One region of the Sphingomonas molluscorum genome, then DNA from elsewhere that is predicted to be linked to it. Evidence: predicted binding sites of a transcription regulator. Region 1 holds the regulator's gene; the other holds the start of a gene.
What was found. Region 1 encodes LexA, which represses DNA repair genes until DNA is damaged. Its sites were predicted from a motif close to GTTCCNCNCTTGTTCT; they were not measured.
Positions count from the first base shown of each region.

Region 1 (4,013 bases):
GTCCGCCGGTGGTTCCAGGCGCGCGACGAGAGCCTGCCGCGACGGCTACTGCGCGGGCTCGGCTCGCTGCTGCTGACCGGCATCGCGGTGGAGGCGGTGCTGATGCCGATCGGCCTGTTCCACTTCCACAAGGCCGGGCTTTACGGGGCGCTCGCCAACATCGTCGCGATTCCGCTCACCACCTTTGTCGTCATGCCGGCGGAGGCGCTGGCACTGCTGCTCGATCTCCTCGGCCTCGGCGCGCCGGCCTGGTGGGTGGTCGAGCGCGCCCTGTCGCTGCTGCTCTGGATCGCCCGCACGGTCGCAGCCGCCCCGGGCTCCGTCGCGGCGCTGCCGTCGATGCCGGGCGGAGCGTTCGGGCTGATGGTCGCAGGCGGGCTGTGGCTGGCGCTATGGCGCACGCGCACCCGGCTGCTGGGGCTGGCACCGTTTGCGGCCGGGGCACTGTGGGCGCTCGAGACGCCCGCGCCGGACCTGCTCGTCACCAGCGACGGCCGGCACCTCGCCATCCGCACGCCCGAGGGAGGCATGGCGATCCTCCGCGACCGAGCAGGCGACTACGTGCGGGGCACCTTGGGGGAGGGGGGCGGTGTAGAAGGCGAACTGCCCCCGCTCGCCGAGCAGCCTAACGCCCGCTGCACCGCCGACGTCTGCGTCGTCGATGTTGCCGCCCCCGACCGCCTCTGGCGCGTCGTCGCAACGCGCAGCGGCTACCTGCTTCCGGTGCGCGAACTGATCGCCGCATGCCGCGACGCCGACATCGTCGTCAGCGAACGCCGCCTCCCGCGCGGCTGCACGCCCCGCTGGCTTAGGCTCGACCGACCGGTGCTCGCCCAAACGGGCGGAGTCGCCATCCGCTTCGATCCACCCGAGGCGCGCCGCGTCCGCGCCCCTGGGGATCAGCACCCGTGGATCACCCCGTCGACAACGGCGCCCGTGGCAGACCGCTGGCCGCGGCGCAGAAGGAGCGGCTGGCACCGCCCGCATTCCTGACGCCGCACCGCGCCAGCTATCCACCTCCGCCCTCGTCATTCTGACAAAGGCCGGGGTTGCTAGCCTCTCCCACGGCACCTGCCACGCATGCTCCTGCGGAGGCAGAAGCCCAGGTTGGGGTGCTGCACGTCGTTGTCCTGCTTGGAACCGAGCCGCCGCCTACGCAGGGACTCGGCGTATCCGACCTCTGCTCCGATGGCGAGGGTCCCGCCTCCGCCGGGCAGGATGATGTGCGCCGGGCGACCTCCCTCGCGGAGCGAACTCCCACGAGCCGCACGCTATGCCCCTTTGGAGAGCCATCACCCTGCGCCCACACGCGCAATGAAGAGCGACATGAGCCGGGTCGCGGCGCGTCAATGGCCGCAACCCGGCTATAGGAGGATCCCAGCGTCCGCCTCAGTAGCGGCGCAGCAGTCCTGCAAGCTTCCCCTGCACCCGCACCTGATCCGGGCGATAGCGCTGCGGATCATAGCTGCGGTTCGCCGGGTCGAGGCGAATCATCGCGCCCTCGCGGCGGAAATACTTCAGTGTCGCCTCGTTCTCATCGATCAGCGCGACCACGATCTCGCCGTCGCGCGCCGCATCGGTGCGGCGGACCAACGCATAGTCGCCGTCGAGAATGCCGGCCTCGACCATCGAGTCGCCCGCGACCTCCAGCGCATAATGCTCGCCCGAGCCCAGCAGCGCGGCCGGCACCGGCAGCATCTGCTGGCCTTCCATCGCCTCGATCGGGACGCCGGCAGCGATGCGGCCGTGCAGCGGGATCTCGATGACGTCGTTGGCGGGAGCGGGCGGCGCGACCGGCGCGCTTCGGGCGGGCGCCGTCTTGACCGGCGCCTTCTTGGCCGTTTCCGGCCGGTCCGGCATCCGCAGCACTTCAAGCGCGCGGGCGCGGTTCGGCAGGCGACGGATGAACTGGCGTTCCTCCAGCGCGCTGATCAGGCGATGCACGCCCGACTTCGACTTGAGGTCGAGCGCTTCCTTCATCTCCTCGAACGAGGGGGACACGCCGGTTTCCTTCAACCGGTCGTCGATGAAGCAGATCAGCTCGTGCTGCTTGCGCGTGAGCATGCGGTCCTCCGTCGGAACAGATATGGAACCTTTAGGAAACGGAGCCGCCCCCTGTCAACCGATATCCAGGATTTCCACCGAGTCGCCTGCGTTTGCCGCGGCAGCATGGGGAGGACGCACGATCAGGCAGTCGGCTCGGGCGAGCGTGCGCAGCATGGAACTGTCCTGCGCGGGGGCGGGAAAAGCCACCCCGTCGCGCAGCTCCGCGCGCAGGTGATCGGCCCTCCGGTCGTTCGCGGCCAGCGGCGCGCCGAGCGGCACCACCCGCCGCCGCGGCAGCGGATCGGCCGCGCCCGCGAGCGTGCGCACCAGCGGCAGCAGGAACAGCGTTGCTGTCACGAATGCGGACACCGGGTTGCCCGGCAACCCCAGCACGACGGCGTCGCCGAGCCTGCCCGCCATCATCGGCTTTCCCGGCCGCATCGCGATGCGCCAGAAGTCGATCCGCGCGCCTGCCGCCTCCAGCGCCGGCCGCACCAGATCATGGTCGCCGACCGAGGCGCCCCCCGTCGTCACCAGCACATCGGCATCCACCCCGGCGAAGGCGGCGGTGAGTGCGGAGAGGTCGTCCGGCAGGATTCCCAGGTCGATCCGTTCGACGGGCAGCCGCCCGAGCAGGCCCGCCAGCAGCACGCCGTTGGACTCCGGAAGCCCGGCGTCGGGGGGGGAACCCGGCGCCACGAGTTCGTCCCCCGTGGCCGCGATCGCCACCCGCACCCGGCGCCGGACGGGAACCATGCCGTGCCCGCCCACCGCCAGCAGCGCTGCCGCAGCCGGCGTGATCGCCGCACCGGCCGACAGCAGCCGCTCGCCCGCGGTGAAATCCAGCCCGGCCGCACGCACGCTGCTGCCGCGCCGCGGCGGCCCTTCGCCCGCCAGCATCAGACGGCTGCTCTCGCGCGCTGCCTCTTCCTGCACCAGTACCGTGTCGGCGCCCTCGGGCAATGCGGCCCCCGTGAAGATGCGCGCCGCCTGGCCTGCTCCTACCAGGCCGCCGAACGGACGCCCGGCCCCGGATTCCCCGATGACCTCCCACGGTCCCGGCAGGTCGGCGAAGCGGATCGCATAGCCGTCCATCGACGACAGTGCGCGTTCGGGCTGGGTGCGCAGCGCCGGCAGATCGTCGGCTGCCCAGCGGCCGATGGCGTCGCGGATCGGCACCGTCTCGACGGCGACCGGCGCGGCCAGGCCCAATACCCGCGCCTGCGCCTCGTCGAGCGGCAGCAGGCTCACGCCTGCCAGTCTCCGGACTTGCCGCCCGACTTGGCGAGCAGGCGAACGCCGTCGATCACCATGCCGCGGTCGAGCGCCTTGGCCATGTCATAGACGGTGAGCAGCGCGACCGATACGGCGGTCAGCGCCTCCATCTCCACGCCGGTCTTGCCGTCCGTCGCGCAGGTCGCGGTCGCAACGATGCCGTCCGCGTCGATCGTCAGGTCCAGCACCACGCGGGTGAGCGGCAGGGGATGGCACAGCGGTACCAGGTCGCTGGTGCGCTTGGCCGCCATGATCCCGGCGACCCGCGCCACCGCAAGCACGTCGCCCTTCTTCACCAGCCCGTCGCGGATCGCCGCCAGCGCTTCGGCCGACATGGTGATGCGGCCGGTGGCGGTCGCCTGCCGCGCCGTCACCGCCTTGTCGCCCACATCCACCATGCGGGCATGGCCCTCGGCGTCGAGGTGGGTGAGGCCGGTCATCGGGTCAGGGCGCGGGTCGCCGCCTCGACATCGTCCTGCCGCATCAGCGCCTCGCCGATCAGGAAGCAGTGGATGCCGTGCTCCGCCATCGCGTCCAGGTCTGCGCGGCCCGTCAGCCCGCTTTCGGCCACGAAGGTGCAGCCCTCCGGCGCATGCGCAACCAGCTCATAGGTGCGATCGAAGTTCACGGTGAAGTCGCGCAGATCGCGGTTGTTGACCCCGATCAGCCGCGTCTTGAGCTTGAGCGCCCGC
Region 1 covers NZ_BAAAEL010000008.1:67,438-71,450, reverse strand. The annotation lists gene ABDZ92_RS09665 (ComEC/Rec2 family competence protein) at 1-993, shown strand, start outside; gene lexA (transcriptional repressor LexA) at 1,390-2,064, opposite strand; gene ABDZ92_RS09655 (molybdopterin molybdotransferase MoeA) at 2,119-3,297, opposite strand; gene moaC (cyclic pyranopterin monophosphate synthase MoaC) at 3,294-3,761, opposite strand; gene trpC (indole-3-glycerol phosphate synthase TrpC) at 3,758-4,013, opposite strand, start outside.

Region 2 (4,013 bases), on a different contig from region 1:
GGCAGCTCGCCGACGAAGCGGCTGGGGAGCGAGGAGGTCCACTGCCCATAGATACGGCGATTGGCGGCGTGCAGGATCACCGCCAGCCGGCGCGCGCGCGTGATCGCGACATAAGCGAGGCGGCGTTCCTCCTCCAGGCTGGCGAGCCCGCCCTCATCCAGCGAGCGCTGCGAGGGAAACAGGCCTTCCTCCCAGCCGGCGAGGAACACCGTGTCGAACTCCAGCCCCTTAGCGGCGTGGATCGTCATGATGGTGACCTGCGGCTCCTGGGTGGCGCCTTCATTGTCCATCACCAGGCTGACATGCTCCAGGAACGCGCCCAGGCTGTCGTATTCCTCCATCGCGCGGACGAGCTCGTTGAGGTTCTCCAGGCGCCCGGCGGCCTCGGCCGACTTCTCCGCCTGCCACATCGCCGTATAGCCGCTCTCGTCGAGCAGTTGGCGGGCGAGTTCCGGATGGGGCAGGTCGCGCGCCATGTCGCGCCAGCGGGCGATGTCGCCGACCAGCCGGCCGAGCGACTTGCGCGCCGCCCCGGTCAACTCGTCGGTGTCGAGGATGCGCGCCGCTGCCGTCATCAGCGGGCTGCCGGTCGCGCGCGCATAGCGGTGCACGGTCGCCACCGCCTTGTCGCCGAGGCCCCGCTTGGGCACGTTGACGATGCGCTCGAACGCCAGGTCGTCGGCGGGCTGATTGACGACGCGCAGGTAGGCGATGGCGTCGCGGATCTCCATCCGCTCGTAGAAGCGCTGGCCGCCGACGATGCGATAGGGAAGGCCGATGGCGATGAACCGGTCCTCGAACTCGCGGGTCTGGTGCTGCGCGCGCACCAGGATCGCCATCTCGTCATAGGACTTGCCCGCGCGGCGGCACGCCTCCATCTCCTCGCCGACGCGCCGCGCCTCCTCGGGGCCATCCCAGACGCCGATCACGCGCACCTTCTCGCCCGCGTCGAGCTCGGTCCACAGCTGCTTGCCCAGCCGGCCGCTGTTGTTGGCGATCACGCCGCCGGCCGCACCCAGGATGTGCGGGGTGGAGCGGTAGTTCTGCTCCAGCCGGATCACCTTGGCGCCGGGGAAGTCGCGCTCGAAGCGCAGGATGTTCTCCACCTGCGCGCCGCGCCAGGAATAGATCGACTGGTCGTCGTCGCCCACGCAGCAGATATTCTTCCGCTCCTGCGCCAGCAGCCGCAGCCACAGATACTGGACCGAGTTGGTGTCCTGATACTCGTCCACCATGATGTAGCGGAAGCGCTGCTGATAGTGTTCCAGCACATCGCGATGGGTGCGCAGGATGGTCAGCACGTGCAGCAGCAGGTCGCCGAAGTCGCAGGCGTTCACCGCCTTGAGGCGATCCTGATACTGCTGGTACAGCTCGCCGCCGCGACCGTTGGCGAAGCGCTCGCTCTCGCCCGCGTCCACGTCGGCGGGCGTCATCCCCTTGTTCTTCCAGCTGTCGATCACGCCGGCGAGCTGGCGGGCAGGGAAGCGCTTCTCGTCCAGGTTGGCCGCCACGATCAGCTGCTTCATCAACCGCAGCTGGTCGTCGGTATCGAGGATGGTGAAGTTCGACTGCAGCCCCACCAGCTCAGCATGGCGGCGCAGCATCTTCGCGCCAATCGCATGGAAGGTGCCGAGCCACGGCATGCCCTCCACCGCGTCGCCGACCAGCCGCCCGACGCGCTCGCGCATCTCGCGCGCGGCCTTGTTGGTGAAGGTGACCGACAGGATTTCCGACGGCCACGCCTTGCGCGTGTACAGCAGGTGCGCCAGCCGCGCCGTCAGCGCCGCGGTCTTGCCCGTGCCTGCGCCCGCCAGCACCAGCACCGGGCCCTCGCTCGTCAGCACGGCTTCGCGCTGCGGTTCGTTGAGGCCACGCAGGTACGGCGGGTCCTGGGGCGAGGGGGTCGTCTGCGGCACGTTCATGCGCGAACAGCTAGGGAACGAAGCCCGCCGGGGCAAGGCTTGAACCGTGCCGTAAACGTCGCGTCCCCGGCCGCCTGCGAATGGTGCGACAGACGCCCCGGCAGCTGCCGTATCCCTGCGCAGGCAGGAATCCAGGGCCAAGCAGATCAACGACCCGTGGCGCCCGAACCCCTGGGCTCCTGCCGTCGCAGGAGCACCACAGGGGAAGATACCAGATGGCTTTCTTCGCTTCTGATGACTGAGAAAGCGCAAGGATGCTGCTCCAGCGCCAGCTTCTTCGGCAACAAAGATGCGTGCGCAGGTTGACCTCCCGCAACTCCACCGCCAACCAGCCCGCATGACCGCCCACCGTTCCGCCGCCGCGCCAATCCCGGCCGCCGTTCTGCCCACAGCCGGCGGCCCCTCCAGCCGCCGCATCCTGCTCGCCAGCCTCGTCGGCACCTCGGTCGAGTTCTACGACTTCTACATCTACGCCACTGCCGCGGCGCTGGTGTTCCCGACCTTGTTCTTCCCGGCCGAGTCGGAATCGGCGCGGCTGATGCTGAGCTACGCCAGCCTCGGCCTCGCGTTCCTCGCCCGCCCGCTCGGCGCGGCACTGTTCGGCCACTTCGGCGACCGTATGGGCCGCAAGTCGACGCTGGTCGCCTCGCTGATGCTGATGGGCGGCTCGACGCTCGCGATCGCGTTTTTGCCTACCTACGGCCAGGTCGGCCTGCTCGCCCCGTTCCTGCTGTGCCTTCTGCGCTTCGCCCAGGGGCTCGGCCTTGGCGGCGAGTGGGGCGGAGCGGCGCTGCTTGCGGTGGAGAATGCGCCCAAGGGCTGGGCCGGCCGCTTCGGATCGGTGCCGCAGCTCGGCGCGCCGGTCGGCTTCCTCGCCGCCAATGGCCTGTTCCTGCTGCTCGGGCTCGGCCTGGACGAAGCCGCGTTCCGCAGCTGGGGCTGGCGCCTGCCGTTCCTCGCCAGCGCATTGCTGGTTGGCCTCGGCCTGTGGGTTCGCCTCAAGCTCACCGAGACCGCCGAGTTCCGCGCCGCCCTGGAGCACGAAACCCCCGCGTCGGTGCCGCTCGCCGAACTCTTCCGCAGCCATCTTCGCGGCACGCTCGCCGGCACGTTTGGCGCGGTGGCCTGCTTCGCGCTCTACTACATCGCCACCGCCTTCGCGCTTGGCCACGGCACCACGCGTCTCGGCTTCTCGCGCGACACCTTCCTGTCGATGCAGCTGTTCGCGATCCTGTTCATGGCCGCCGGCATCGCGCTCGCCGGCTGGTGGGCGGATCGCAGCACCACCGGCCGGGTGCTCGCCTTCGGCTGCGGGGGCGTGATCGTCGCCGGCCTGCTGATGCAGCCGCTGATGGGCGGCGGCACGATCGCCGCCGTCACTGCGTGGCTGGCGATCGCGCTGTTCGCGATGGGCTTCGTCTACGGGCCGCTCGGCGCCTGGCTGCCGGGCCTGTTCCCGCCGCGCGTGCGCTACACCGGCGCGTCGATGGCGTTCAACGTCGGCGGCGTGATCGGCGGCGCGGTGACGCCGATGGCGGCCGAGGCATTCGCCCAGGCGGGCGGGCTCACCCCGGTGGGGCTCTACCTCGCCGTCGCCGGGCTGTTCAGTCTTGCAGGTCTGTGGCTGGTTCCGCGCGGCGGAGCAAAGTGAGCTTCGCCTTGCCATAGACGCGCTCGGCATCGATCACGAAGCCGGGCGCATCGGCGTCCTCCGTGCGGCCGGTCTCGACGCTCACCCAGGTCGCCGGCCCGATCCAGCCGAGCCGCGCGAGCTTGTCGGCGGCCACCCAGCCGGCGCCGCTCGCATAGGGCGGATCCATCAGGATCAGGTCGAGCGGCGTGGCGGTCGGCCCCAGCGCCAGCACGGATTGCGCCCGCACCTGCGCGCCCTTGGCGCCGAGCTTCTCGACATTGGCGCGCAGTGCATCGAGCGCATGGCGGTCCTGCTCCACGAACAGGCACGACGCCGCGCCGCGCGACAACGCCTCTAGCCCCAGCGCGCCCGATCCTGCGAACAGGTCGGCGACCGCCAGCCCCTCAAAGCTGCCGACGCGGCTCGCCAGCATGGAGAACAGCGCCTCGCGCGTGCGA
Region 2 covers NZ_BAAAEL010000015.1:263,219-267,231, forward strand. The annotation lists gene ABDZ92_RS15470 (ATP-dependent helicase) at 1-1,922, opposite strand, end outside; gene ABDZ92_RS15475 (MFS transporter) at 2,260-3,573, shown strand; gene rsmD (16S rRNA (guanine(966)-N(2))-methyltransferase RsmD) at 3,527-4,013, opposite strand, start outside.
Region 2: the regulator LexA is predicted to act here: its motif matches at 1,926-1,941, upstream of ABDZ92_RS15470 (ATP-dependent helicase).